DNA from 2 places in the Kribbella sp. NBC_00359 genome. Region 1 is predicted to be linked to the other one. Evidence: riboswitches for the same ligand, from Rfam matches in the RefSeq annotation. Region 1 holds a riboswitch; the other holds the start of a gene.
The links. Region 1 has a riboswitch for glycine ahead of OG876_RS16375 (L-serine ammonia-lyase). Riboswitches for the same ligand answer to the same signal wherever they lie in the genome.

Region 1 (7,055 bases):
TCCAGTACGAGGCGCTGCGGGTGCTGGCCGAGGGCCTGCGGGACTGGGGTCTGCTCGACGTGTCGATGGACGAGCTGCTCGGCCCGGACGGGCAGCAGCACCGGCGGTACATCGTCTGCGGCACGGGTCACTACATCGGCCTCGACGTCCACGACTGCGACGCGTCCCGGCCGGAGGCGTACTTCGCCGGCGACATCGAGGCCGGGATGGCGCTCGCCGTCGAGCCGGGGCTGTACTTCCACCCGAACGACGAGACCGTGCCGCCGGAGCTCCGCGGGATCGGCATCCGGATCGAGGACAACGTCGTGGTGCACGCCGACGGGCTCGAGATCCTCACCAAGGACCTGCCGATCACCACGGACGGACTGGAGCAATGGACCCAGTCGCAGCTCAACGCTCGGTGACAGGCGGTCTACGCAAAATTAATCGTCACAAGCAGTAACATTCGCCCCGCCGGCGACGATGTAGCGAGCGGGGGAGGGTCGAACTCGGCAGGGCGCGTGGCAGTGGGGGGCCGCGTACCACGCGCCCAGCCGAGCCGGCCCCGACTGGGGCCAGGGGGGACCCAGGATCCCTGGGCACGGGGAGTAGTCATCATGAATCTGCGAGTGCGAGTAGTCCACTACGGAGATCAGCACTGGTACGCCGACATCGACGATGCCGACGATCCGCAGCCCGACGACCCGTTCTGGTACGTCGACCACTGCCGATCGCAGATGCAGGCACTCGAGACCGCCTGCGCCGAACTCCGGCTGCTGGCGGGCCGCCTGGTCCGCGGCGACCATCTCGACCGCGTCTTCGACGTGGCCGGCGTGCCGGTCTGAGAGACCGCCGGGGCCGGTGCTGGTTGGGAGGCGCCGGCCCCGGATCTCTCTCAGCCCACCGGCGGTACGGCGGCGCAGCTGGTGCCGCGTTCCGGCACCTGACGCGAGATCAGATACGCGTCGATCGTCGTCTGCATGCAAGGGCTCGAGTTGTAGCTGCCGTGACCCCAGCCCTCGTAGGTGAGAAGTACGCCGTACCTGCCGAGCTGGCGTTCGACGCTCCGGGCCCAGTCGTAGCCGGTGGCCGGGTCGTGGATCGCGTTCGCGAGCAGGACCGGAGTCCTCAGGCCGTGGACCTTGAGCCGGTGCTGCGGGTTGGCGGCCGGCGGCTGCCCGAGGCAGATCGACACCGCCATCAACTGACCGGGATAGCGCATGTCGGGGTTGTTCCCGGCCAACCGGTCGAGATGGCCGGCGTACTCCCGGTAGTCGCGGACGCCGAGGTTCCAGTCCTGGCAGAAGACCGCCAGCGGGTACGACGCCAGTCCGGGCGGGACCGGCGCTTGCCCGGTCGGCGGCGTACTCGCGTCGAGTTGCTTCAACGTGTCGGCGAGCGCGACCCACTCCGGGTCGTAGAGCTTGCGGAACACGAAGAAGCTCAGGTTGAACGGTGTGATCGCGACGGTCGGGTGCTGCGGATCCGGCACCTCGCCGCGGTCGGCGCGGGCGAGCAGGTCCGCCCACAAGGTGTGGATGTCGCGACCGTGCAGTGCGCAGGTCGTTGCCGCGTCGCACCATTTCACGAACTCGGAGAACGAGTCCTGGGCCGCGGTCGCCTGGGCGTCGAGGAACTCCTCCGTCGGCGCGGCGCTGTGGTCGCTCACGCTCTCGAGCACCATCGCGCGCACCCGGCCCGGATACGTCTCGGCGTACTGGCCGCCGAGCACCGTTCCGTACGAGCTGCCGTGGAAGGAGATCGTCGACTCGCCGATCGCCCTGCGGATCGCGTCGACGTCGTGGACCGTCTGCCAGGTGTCGAGGTGGTCGTACACCGGCCCGGTGTGGTCGCGGCAGTCGGTCGCGAGTTGCTGGTTGTAGCGGATGGTCGCGCGGAACTCGGCCGCGCTCTTGATAATCGGTGACGGCTGCTTGACGAGCAGCGCTGCTGTGCACTTCACCGGGTTGCTGCGAGCGACACCCCGCGGATCGAAGCTCACGATGTCGAACCTGTCCTGCAGGTTCTGACTGAACCGGGACATCCCAGTCTTGACCCGGTCGACACCCGAGTCGCCGGGACCACCCGGGCCCCACATCAGCACGCCGACGCGGTCGGCCGGCGACTTCGCCGTACGACGGGCGATCGCGAGTCCGAAGGTGGGGCCGTCGGGATCGTGCCAGTCGACCGGCACCTGCAGGGTCGCGCACTGCGATCCCTTCGCCTCCTGCGGATCGTCGTTGCCTTCGGGCTTGCAGTCGGACCACTGCACGGTCACTTGCCTGGGTACGGCGGCCGGCGCCGGCACTGCGGTGAGGCCGGCCGCAGCGAATCCCAGGACCACACCCCACGCGGTGGTCCTGAGAACTCGTCGGGACTTCATCAGTGGAATCTCCTGTCTGGGGGGACTCCCTCGATCCTCAGCAACCGTTTGCCCAACCACATCCGGGACAAGCCCTCGCCCGACCCCGGCCGATGCTTGGGGGACTTGTTAGGGTCGGCGCCGGCGTGAAGACGGTGCGGAGCGGCCGGATTGACGTTGCCGGTCGGAGCGCCGTACCGTCCACACCGTCAGTCAATTCAACAGCCGCATGAACCCGTGCGGGAGAGACCCGGGCGTGACCCGGGCGCCGTAGGAGCAACTCTCCCCAAGAATCTCTCAGGCACCTTCACCGCGCGGGCGAGGCACCTCTGGAGGACTTCCGGTCCAACAGAGTGGGGAGGACACCAAACGGTCAACGGCGACCGGAAGGAACCTCCACACGATGGCGATCAGCGTCTTCGATCTGTTCAGCATCGGGATCGGCCCGTCGAGCTCCCACACGGTGGGACCGATGCGCGCCGCCCGCACCTTCGCACTCGGCCTGGCCGACGCCGGCCTGCTGGCCGCGACGGCGGGGGTCGAAGCACAACTCTTCGGTTCGCTCGGTGCGACCGGGCATGGCCACGGCAGCAACAAGGCGGTTCTGCTCGGGCTCGAGGGCGAGGACCCCGAGACCGTCGTCACCCATTCCGTCGACGCGCGGGTCGAGACGATCCGCGAGCGCGGCCGGGTGCTGCTGGCCGGCACGCACGAGATCGCGTTCGACGAGAACACCGACCTGGTCATGCACCGGCGCAAGGCGCTGCCCTACCACCCGAACGGGATGAGCTTCGTGGCCCGCTCGGCGGATGGCGCCGTACTTCGGGAACGCACGTACTACTCGGTCGGCGGCGGATTCGTGGTCGACGAGAACGCCGCGGCCGGCGACCGGATCGTGCTGGACACGACCCCGCTCAAGTACCCGTTCACCACCGGTGCCGAGTTGCTCGACCGCTGTCGCGAGTCGCAGTTGTCGATCAGCGAGGTGATGCTCGCGAACGAGCTCGCCTGGCGGACCGAGGAGGAGATCCGGGCCGGGCTGCTGCACATCTGGCAGGTGATGCAGGACTGTGTCCGCGAGGGCTGTGAGACCGAGGGCATCCTGCCCGGCGGGCTGAAGGTGCCGCGCCGGGCGCACTCGCTGCACCGTCGGCTGAGCGCTGACCCGTGGTCGGTGGATCCGCTGAAGGTGATGGACTGGGTGAACCTGTTCGCCCTCGCGGTGAACGAGCAGAACGCGTCCGGCGGCCGGATCGTCACCGCGCCGACGAACGGTGCCGCCGGCATCATTCCCGCCGTACTGCACTACTACCGCCGGTTCGTGCCGGGGGCGACCGACGACGGTGCGGTCAGATTCCTGCTGACGGCCGGCGCGATCGGCGTGCTGTACAAGGAGAACGCGTCGATCTCCGGCGCCGAGGTCGGCTGCCAGGGCGAGGTCGGCTCGGCCCGCTCGATGGCGGCGGCCGGGTTGTGCGAGGTCCTCGGCGGTACGCCGGGGCAGGTCGAGAACGCGGCCGAGATCGCGATGGAACACAACCTCGGCCTGACCTGCGACCCGGTCGGCGGGCTGGTGCAGATCCCCTGCATCGAGCGGAACGCGATGGCGTCGGTGAAGGCGATCAACGCGGCCCGGATGGCGATGCACGGCGACGGCGTCCACGTCGTCACCCTCGACAAGGTGATCAAGACGATGCGCGAGACCGGCGCCGACATGAAGATCAAGTACAAGGAGACCTCCCGCGGCGGCCTGGCCGTCAACGTCATTGAGTGCTGATCACCAGGGCACGGTTCCGTTCAGGCTGAGGTACTCGCCGGTCGGGCCGTCCGGGCCGATGGTGGCCAGCCGGACGATGATCTCCGCACCCCGCTCGACGCTCTGCGGACCGCTGTGGGCGTTGAAATCCGTCGCGGTGTAGCCGGGATCGACCGTGTTGATCCGGAGCTCCGGCAGTTGGCGCGCGTACTGGACCGTGAGCATGTTGAGCGCCGCCTTGGACGACCCGTAGCCGGGTGCGGGCACCCAGATCGGTACGGCGTCGCCCTGACCCTCCGGATCGACGGCGGTGGCGATCGAGCCGAGTCCGCTGGACACGTTGACGACGACCGGGTTGTCGCTGCGGTCGAGCAGCGGCAGGAAGTGGTGCAGCATCCGGACCGGGCCGAACACGTTGACGTCGTACGTGATCTGCAGGTCGTCCGCCGTCAACTCCCGGGCGGTGTGCCGCGGACCGGGGATGCCGGCGTTGTTGATGAGTACGTCGAGCCGGCCGGCCTCGGACTCGAGTTGCCGGGCCGCGGCGGCGACGGAGTCGTCGCTGGTGACGTCCAACGGGAGGTAGTGCGCGCCGAGGTCGGTCGCGGCCTGCTTGCCGCGCTCGGGATCCCGGGCGCCGAGGTAGACGGTGTGTCCCGCGGCGACGAGGCGACGGGCGGTTTCGAAACCGAGGCCCTTGTTGCCCCCGGTGATGAGTGTCGTGGTCATGACTCCACCCTCGCGCTACGGCGGTCGGCCAGATAGTGCCCGCGATGTCCTAGGGAATGGCAGTACCAGGCTGGTTCGGGGCGTGCGCGGAATACTGGGTGTATGGGTGAGCTCGGGCGGACACTGCACGCGTGGCGCGATCGAGTAACCCCGGACGAGGCCGGCCTGCCCGCGGGTGAGCGGCGGCGCGCACCGGGGCTGCGTCGGGAGGAATTGGCGCAGCTCGCCGGACTGTCGGTGGACTACATCGTCCGGCTCGAGCAGGGCCGCTCGGACTCGCCGTCGGTGCAGGTGCTGACCGCGCTGTCCCGGGCGCTCCGGCTGTCCGATGCCGAGCGCAACCATTTGTTCGTACTCGCGGGCCAGGTGGAACCGTCACCCGGCCGGATCTCGGCGTACATCCCGCCCGGGGTGCACCGGATGGTCGATCAGTTGGAGGGTGCGCCGCTCTGCGTGTGCGACGCGGCCTGGGGGTTGATCACCTGGAATCCGCTCTTCGCGGCCCTGATCGGGGATCCGTCGGAGTGGCGCGGCCGCTGGCGCAACATCATCTGGCGGCACTACGCGGCGCCGGGCGAACGCGTGCTCCAGACACCCGAGCAGCGCCGAAGCTTCCAGATCGCGATGGTGACGGACCTGCGCGCCTCCCTGGCCCGCTATCCGCACGACCCGGAACTCAGAGCGCTGATCGACGAACTGCGCGCCGGGTACGACGAGTTCGCCCAGCTCTGGGATCAGCCCGTCGTCGGTTTCCATCAGACCGAGCAGAAGACCATCCGCCATCCCGACCTCGGCACCCTCGTCATCGACTGCGACGTCCTCACCGTGCCGGGCAGTGATCTGCGCATCGTCGTCTACACGGCCGCGCCGAACAGTGAGGCCGCCGAGAAGCTGCGCCTGTTGTCGGTCATCGGCCTGCAAACCCTTCGCTGAATTCTGAACGCGTCAGTCCTAATAACGGACAGAGATGCTACGAGTACGTACTGGTTATCCAGGTGTCAAAAGATTGCGATCTAGCGTGGAATTTCTTCCAAGGACTGTTTGAAGCGCTGGTTCAACCGCTACTGTGCGGGACCGTGAGACCGTTCTCTGCCACGGCACCCGGCCGCCCGCCCTGGCAGAACCCGCAGCGACTTCGACAGGTCGCCGCCGGCGCCGGCGTACTGCTGCTGCTGTACGTCGTCCTGTTCCTCACGGCGCTGGCCGGCGGCCCGCGGATCGGGGCCTCGTTCCTCCCGCTCCCGGGTGGTGGCCCCGACCCGGCCAACCCGGTCGCCGGGCTCGAACCCGGCCAGCCCAGCCAGAACGTCCCGGCGATCCCACGCGGCACCACGGCCACGCCGACCTCACCGGGCACCACCCCGCCCACGCCGTTGCCGACAGCAACGACTCCCGGGGTCGGTGCGACCACCGGCCGCATCCCCGGCGAAAACACCGTGTACCCCACGCCGGCCCCGGGTCGGCCGACCACGCAGATCGTCGACCGCTTCGAGCCGACCATCCCGGGCGCCACCAAGACCCCGCCCACGCGCCCCGCCGATCCGCCCCGCACCGAGCCCACCACGCAGCCGACCACCAGCAATCCGACGGCCCCACCCCCGACCAGCACCACCCCGAGCACCCCGCCGACAACCCCCGAAAACCCAGACCCGCCGAACTCACCGTCCCTAGGCGGCCTCCTCGGCGCCCTCCTGGACAAACTCGGCCTTTAGTACGCCTCCACCTCGGTTGTCTTGGCGTTGCCGCCGAGGGTGGGTTCCAGGTTCACCTGCCAGCTCTCGTTCCGGCCGAAGGCCTGCTCGAACTTCTGGAACGAGCAGTCCTCGCCGAACTGGCGACGGGTGGGACTCCAGTCCGTGCCGCTCTTGAAGTAGATGTGGTACACGCCGCCGATCCGGCTGATCGTGGCGGCTTTGCCCGCCTGGATGAACATCATCACGTGCGGCTTGGCCGGCGGCTTCCCGTCGGTGACGATCGAGACCGCGACGTCGTTCGCCGTACCGTTGGTGACCTTCAGCCGGCCGGTGCCGGTGGGACCGCTGCGGATCACGATGGCACCGTTCGACGGGCGCACGACCTTGGGTTCCGGTCCGGGATCGGGCAGCGTGCCGCCGAACTTCAGCCCGAGCCGGTCCAACGGCACGGTCGCACCGCTCAGGTCCGCCCGCAACTGCCGCTGCACTTTCTGCGAGGTGTAGGCGACACCACCGCAGCGCGCGTTCGCTTCCG
Region 2 (7,055 bases), 4.4 Mb from region 1:
ACACCTTCGTCGGGCGGTCGAAGCTGCGGGGCTGCGGATCAGGTAGCCGGGTAGGAGCTGGATCCGCAGCCCGCGCTGCGTCTACTCAAACGCCTCCGGGGGTGGGCAGGAGCAGATGAGGTTGCGGTCGCCGTAGGCGCCGTCGATGCGGCGGACGGGGGGCCAGTACTTCGAGGCGCGGTCGACGGAGCGGGGGAACGCGGCCTCCTCGCGAGTGTAGGCGTGTTCCCACTTGTCGTTGATCACCGACTCGGCGGTGTGCGGCGCGTTCACCAGCGGGTTGTCGCCGGCCGGCCACTCCCCTGCGGCGACCCGGTCGATCTCGTGCCGGATCGCGATCATCGCGTCGCAGAAGCGGTCCAGCTCGCCGAGGTCCTCGGACTCGGTCGGCTCGACCATCAGCGTGCCCGCGACCGGGAACGACATCGTCGGCGCGTGGAAGCCGTAGTCGATCAGCCGCTTCGCGACGTCGTCGACGCTGATCCCGGTCTCCTTGGTCATCGGCCGCAGGTCCAGGATGCACTCGTGCGCGACCAGGCCGTTCTCGCCGGTGTAGAGCACCGGGAAGACACCCTCGAGCCGCTTCGCCACGTAGTTCGCAGTCAGTACGGCGGCCTTCGTGGCAGCCGTCAGACCCTCGGCGCCCATCATCCGGATGTACGCCCACGAGATCGCAAGCACACCCGCCGAACCGAACGGCGCCGCGCTGATCGGGCCGACCCCGGACTCCGGACCGGCCTGGTCCAACAGCGGGTGGTTCGGCAGGTACGGCGCCAGGTGCGCGGCGACCGCCACCGGGCCGACACCCGGACCACCTCCGCCGTGCGGGATGCAGAACGTCTTGTGCAGGTTCAAGTGGCTGACGTCGCCGCCGAACTCACCGGGCTTGGCGAGACCGAGCAACGCGTTCAGGTTCGCGCCGTCGACGTACACCTGACCACCGTGTTCGTGGACGATCGAGCAGACCTCGCGCACGCTCTCCTCGTACACCCCGTGCGTGGACGGGTAGGTGATCATGATCGCCGCCAGCTTCGCCGCGTGCTCAGAAGCCTTCGCCCGCAGGTCGTCCAGGTCGATCGTGCCGTCGTCGTTGCCCTTGACAACGACCACCTTCATGCCGGCCATCACCGCGGAGGCGGCGTTGGTGCCGTGGGCGCTGGCCGGGATCAGGCAGACCGTGCGATCGAGATCGCCCCGCCCGTGGTGGTAGCCGCGGATCGCGAGCAGCCCCGCCAGCTCACCCTGCGAGCCCGCGTTCGGCTGGATCGAGACCTTCGCGTACCCGGTCACCTCGGCCAGCCAGCGCTCCAGCTGACCGATCAGTACCGCGTACCCGGCCGCGTCCTCGATCGGCGCGAACGGGTGCAGGTCGGCGAACTCCGGCCAGGTGACCGGCTCCATCTCGGTGGTCGCGTTCAGCTTCATCGTGCAGGACCCGAGCGGGATCATCCCGCGGTCCAGCGCGTAGTCCTTGTCGGACAGCTTGCGCAGGTACCGCAGCATGGCGGTCTCGGACTGGTGCGTGTTGAACACCGGGTGCGTCAGGTAGTCCGTGGTCCGCGGCACGGCAACCACGGCCGCGTCCAGCGAACCGTCGTACCGCACGCCGAAGGACTGGCAGACCCGGGTCAGGGTAGCGACGTCGGTCTTCTCGTCGCAGGAGATGCCGACGTGGTCCGCGTCGACCAGCCGGAGCCAGATGCCGTTCTGCCGGGCGGCGTCGACCACATCCGCGGCCTGACCGGGGACCCGGGCGAGCACGGTGTCGAAGAAGTCGTCGTGCACGACCTCCACACCACCCGCACGCAACGACGCGGCCATCCGACCGGCGTAGTCGTGAACGCGCTCCGCGATCGCCTTCAGACCGTCCGGCCCGTGGTAGACGGCGTACATCGACGCGACCACGGCCAGCAGGACCTGCGCCGTACAGATGTTGGAGGTCGCCTTCTCGCGGCGGATGTGCTGCTCGCGGGTCTGCAACGCCAGCCGGTACGCCGGGGCGCCGTCAGAGTCGACGGAGACACCGACGAGACGACCGGGCAACGACCGCTCGAGGCCGGACCGGACGGACATGAAGCCCGCGTGCGGACCGCCGTAGAACAGTGGTACACCGAAGCGCTGCGAGGATCCGATCACGATGTCGGCGCCGGCCTCACCCGGTGCCTCGAGCAACGTCAGCGCAAGCAGGTCGGAGGCGACCGCGACCAGCGTGTCACGCTCGTGCGCGGCAGCGATCAGCGGCTTCAGGTCGCGGACGACACCGCCGGAGCCCGGGTACTGCACGAGGAAGCCGAAGAAGTCACCGTCCGGCAGACCGTCGGTGGTGTCGGCGACCACTACCTCGATGCCGAGCGCCTCGGCCCGGGTCCGCACCACGGCGATGGTCTGGGCGAAGCAGTCGGCGTCGACCAGGAAACGATCGGACTTGCTCTTCTTGTTCGACCGGTGAGCCAGCGTCATCGCCTCGGCGGCGGCGGTGCCCTCGTCCAGCAGCGACGCGTTCGCGGTCGGCAGACCGGTCAGGTCGGACACGACGGTCTGGAAGTTCAGCAGCGCCTCGAGCCGGCCCTGGGAGATCTCCGGCTGGTACGGCGTGTAGGCCGTGTACCACGCGGGGTTCTCGACCAGACGCCGGACGATGACCGACGGCGTGAAGGTGCCGTAGTACCCCTGGCCGATCATCGAGGTGGCGACGGTGTTGCGGGCCGCCAGCTGGCGGAGCTCGGTCAGCGCGTCGACCTCGGAGGCCGGCTCGGGCAGCCGGAGCGCCTCGGCGGACCGGATCGACGCCGGCACCGCGGCATCCACCAGCGCGTCGACGTCGTCGTACCCGAGGAGTTGGACCATGCGGGCGATCTCGTCCGGACGCGGCCCGATGTGCCGGTCGGCGAACGTCGCCGAGAGCTGGGGTGAGTTGTTCATCTAGAGGCTCCGTTGCTGACAGTGCTTCCGGTCGCCTCCCCCTCTGTCACGCCCAGCTCACGCAGGGGCGCTCCAGAGTCGCCTGTGGCACTCGGTCCATGGGCCTGAGAGGTTCCGGGGAGGAATTGCCCCTTCGGCGCCCGGTTGCACGGGTCTCTCCCGAGTGCTGTGTACGGCTGAACCGAGGCTACCAGGAATCCTCGAACAGTTCGGGCAGGAGCCGTCGTGCGGCCGGCCGGGCCGCCTCCACATCAGCCTGTGTCGCCGAGGTCATCGGCCACCGGACCCGAGTGCCGACGTCCGCCCAGTTCCCCACCGCGGCCAGGAACTTGTCCAGCGCGGGGTTGGACAATCCAGCCTTCTGCAGCGGTACGACGTGCTGCCCGAAGAACTCCGCGATCCGGCGCTCGACGTCCAGATCCCGGGCACGCCTGACGGATCCGTTCGGTGACAACGCCGCCACATTCGAGTAGCTGCCATGCGCACCGAGTAGCGACATGCTCGCGAGGAAGTGACCCGGCACGAAGATCGACAACCCGGACTTGGTTGCCTCGTCGAACCACGCCTTGTCACCACCGGCGGTCTTCAATCCGATCAGACTCGGCACGGCGTCGGCCAGCGTGCTCAACAGATGCGGACCGACCGGCGTCTTGGCATGCGGTGGGTTGTAGAGCACCAGGGGCACCTCACCGGCGGTCTCCGCGACACGGCCGAGGAAGGCGAGCACCTCACCATCGTTCAGCGGCAGCCAGTCGGGCAGGATGACCTGGATCGCACCCGGCTCGCGGGCGGCCGCACGTCGTACGCGGTCGAGCTGCACCTGGGCCGACGGGTGACTGGCTCCGATCTGGAACGGCTTGCCGGCTCCCGCGAGCACCTCGTTGATCTGGTCGAACTCCGCCTCGGTCAGGGTCTGGAACTCCCCCGCCGTTCCGTGCGCGTAGAGGCCGTCGAGCTCGGTGGTCGCCAGGGTCGCGGCCTGGGTCTCGAGGCGGCCGACGTCGATCGAGTCGTCCGCGTTCAGCGGCAACAACAACGTCGCCCACACACCGCGCAGCGAATCAGCGGTGAGTGGGCGCACGGGATGAATCAGGTCAGCCAGTCATCCGAGCCCGGCGGCGGGCCGCGAGCTCGTCGTTGGCGTGGCTGTCGCCGTCGTCGTGACCGTCGGCACGCTCGGTCGGCAGCTCGGACAGCGAACCCTCGACCTCGCGCCAGACACCACCGAGGGCGATACCGAAGACGCCCTGACCGCCGGCGAGCAGATCGATCACCTCGTCCGGCGAGGTGCACATGTAGACCGAGGCGCCGTCACTCATCAGCGTGATCTGGGTCAGGTCGTCGATGCCGCGCTTGCTCAGGTGGGCGATCGCGGTCCGGATCTGCTGCAGTGAGATGCCGGCGTCGAGCAGCCGCTTGATCACCTTCAGCAACAGGACGTCACGGAAGCCGTAGAGGCGTTGGGTGCCGGAGCCGGTCGCCGGGCGCACGGACGGGGAGACCAGGCCGGTGCGGGCCCAGTAGTCGAGCTGACGGTAGGTGATCCCGGCCGCGGCGCACGCCGTCGGACCGCGGAACCCGACATCCTCCGGCATCGGCCGCAGGTCGTCGTCGAAGAGCAGACCCTGGACGCCCGCGGCAGCGGCCGCCTCGGCGTGTGCGTCGGACGTCGACTGCGCCGTCAGATCCGTGTCGCCGGTGCGTGTCACGCCTGAGCCTCCCTGGGTACCGACTGGAACGGGTCACATCCGTGGAGTGACAACACCCCACGACTCCTTCAAGGTAAGCCGCCGACCAGGGAGGGTCAACGACAACCGCACCGAGCCGGGAGCGTGTCGCGGCCGTCGTACGAATCGTTACCTATCTGGTCTTGCACCACTCCGGTGAACTGAACTGGTCAGCTCTTGTCGAAATCCTCGGGTGTCACCTGGTCGAGGAACTCGCGGAAGCGCTCGACCTCCTCTTCCTCCACCACCTCTTCGGCGTCGTCGGTCTCACTCTCCGGAACCGGGATGCCGGCCTCGGCCAGGATCTCCTCGGTGCAGAACACCGGGGTCCCGGTGCGCAGCGCCAGCGCGATCGAGTCCGACGGTCGCGCCGAGATCTCGGTCTTGTCGTCGAACACCAGGATCGCCTCGAAGATGCCGTCGGTCAGGTTCACGATCCGGACCTGGCTGAGGGTGTGCCCGAGCACCCGGATGGTCTCCGCGAACAGGTCGTGCGTCAGCGGCCGCGGCGGCTCCATCCCCTGCTGGGCGAAAGCGATCGCACTCGCCTCGGCCGCGCCGATCCAGATCGGCAGATACCGCTCCCCGCCAACCTCTCGTAGCAGCACGATCGGCTGACTCGAGGGCATCTCCACCCGGACTCCGACCACGTCGACTTCGCGCACCCCTTCAGCCTACTCCGCAGGGAAGCCCCGGGTAGGCCCGCGGGGTGCCCCGGCTACCTGGGCAGGCGGGAACGGACCAGCGCCGCGTGCAGGCGGACGGCGAGCGCGGCCAGTTCCTCGGTCTGTTCGGTACGGCGGGGGCCCGTCACCTGCTCGATCAGGCCGGCCTCCCGATCGGCCGCCGTCCGGAACGGGCGCAGGTGCCGCGGCTCGATCCCGTACGGCGCGAAGTCCGCCGCCAACCGTGCGATCACGATCGCGTCCCCGTCGTAGTGGTTGCCACGGGCCACCACCAGGCCATGGCCCTCCAGCTCACCGAGCAGTTCGGCGGAGATCCCCGCGGCGGCGCGGAGCTCCTCCCTGGTCAGCTTCAGATCGATGCCCGCAGCACCGAAGTCGTCGGCGACCGGTAGCCCCGCCGGCTCCGGCAACGAACTCGGCGCGACCGGTGGACCGCCGGCCGCCGGGCGCAGGCCGCGATCGATCGCGCCGAGATGTTCCTTGATCACCTTCAGCGGCAGGTACTGGTCACGTTGCGCGGTCAGCACGTAGCGCAGCCGCTCGACGTCGGCCGCGCTGAACTTCCGGTAGCCCGAGGCGGTCCGGGCCGGCGTCACCAGCCCCTCGGCCTCGAGGAACCGGATCTTGGAGATCGTGACGTCGGCGAACTCGGCCTGCAGCAGCTGCAGCACCTCACCGATGCCGCGGCCTTCAGCGGGGCCCTCGACGGAAGGCTCAGGCTTGGCCACTGGCGTAGTACACCAAGCGGTACTTGCCGATCTGGACCTCGTCGCCGCTGGTCAGCTGGACCTCGTCGATCCGGTCCCGGTTCACGTAGGTGCCGTTCAGGCTGCCCACGTCGCGGACCTTCACGCCGTACGGATCGCGGCGGAACTCCGCGTGCCGGCGCGAGACGGTGACGTCGTCGAGGAAGATGTCGCTGTCCGGGTGCCGGCCGGCGGTGACCACGTCGACGTCGAGCAGGAACCGGCTGCCCGCGTTCGGCCCGCGCTGGACGATCAGCAAGGCGGATCCGGCCGGCAGCGCGCCGACCGCGGCCTCGTCCTCCACCGACAGCGGCTCGCCGGTGCGTTCGGGCTCGGGCTCGGCGCCGATCGGGGTCAGCATCGCGGTGTCGCTGACACCGTTGGTCGCCGGCGGGGCCGCCGTGGCTGCCGCCGGGCGGTCCGCGCCAGGAAGCATCGCTCCGCACTGCGAGCAGAACCGGCTGCCGTCGGAGTTCTCGTGCCCGCACTGGTTGCAGAACGGCATGCTGTGATCCTCCCGATCGCCGGTGGTCCGGCGACGTTGTCGATAGACCCCGTATGAACAAGTGTGGACGCAGATTCGCGGACCTCAACCCTCGACCAGCGGTTGAGGTCCGGACAACCTATCAGTTCGGGCCAAGCCGGTTCCCCGGCCGGTGACGGTCAGCTCTGGTCGAGCTGTCCCTGGTAGGTCTCGGCGTCCATCAGCGCCGCCACCTCGGCGGCGTCCTCGACCTCGATGTCGAGCAGCCAGCCCTCGCCGTACGGGTCGCTGTTGACCAGGTCGGGCTGGTCGGCGAGCGCCTCGTTGACGGCGGTCACGGTGCCGTTGACCGGCGCGAACAGGTCGCTCACGCTCTTGGTCGACTCCAGCTCGCCACAGGCGTCGCCGGCCCGCACCGCGCTGCCGATCTCGGGCAGCTGCACGTACACGATGTCACCGAGCGCGTCCTGTGCGAAGTCGGTGATGCCGA

Region 2: another riboswitch for glycine. It lies ahead of gcvP (aminomethyl-transferring glycine dehydrogenase); the one in region 1 lies ahead of OG876_RS16375 (L-serine ammonia-lyase).

The regions. Positions count from the first base shown of each region.
Region 1 covers NZ_CP107975.1:3,338,854-3,345,908, forward strand. Annotated here, with positions in the region: gene OG876_RS16360 (aminopeptidase P family protein) at 1-404, shown strand, start outside; gene OG876_RS16365 (hypothetical protein) at 597-824, shown strand; gene OG876_RS16370 (alpha/beta hydrolase) at 875-2,362, opposite strand; glycine riboswitch at 2,572-2,664, shown strand; gene OG876_RS16375 (L-serine ammonia-lyase) at 2,745-4,118, shown strand; gene OG876_RS16380 (SDR family oxidoreductase) at 4,119-4,826, opposite strand; gene OG876_RS16385 (helix-turn-helix transcriptional regulator) at 4,929-5,759, shown strand; gene OG876_RS16390 (hypothetical protein) at 5,903-6,538, shown strand; gene OG876_RS16395 (hypothetical protein) at 6,535-7,055, opposite strand, start outside.
Region 2 covers NZ_CP107975.1:7,727,317-7,734,371, forward strand. Annotated here, with positions in the region: gene OG876_RS37560 (hypothetical protein) at 1-46, shown strand, start outside; gene gcvP (aminomethyl-transferring glycine dehydrogenase) at 82-2,922, opposite strand; glycine riboswitch at 3,005-3,094, opposite strand; gene OG876_RS37570 (dihydrodipicolinate synthase family protein) at 3,110-4,003, opposite strand; gene OG876_RS37575 (MerR family transcriptional regulator) at 4,017-4,631, opposite strand; gene OG876_RS37580 (bifunctional nuclease family protein) at 4,820-5,314, opposite strand; gene ftsR (transcriptional regulator FtsR) at 5,368-6,063, opposite strand; gene OG876_RS37590 (FHA domain-containing protein) at 6,050-6,586, opposite strand; gene gcvH (glycine cleavage system protein GcvH) at 6,745-7,055, opposite strand, start outside.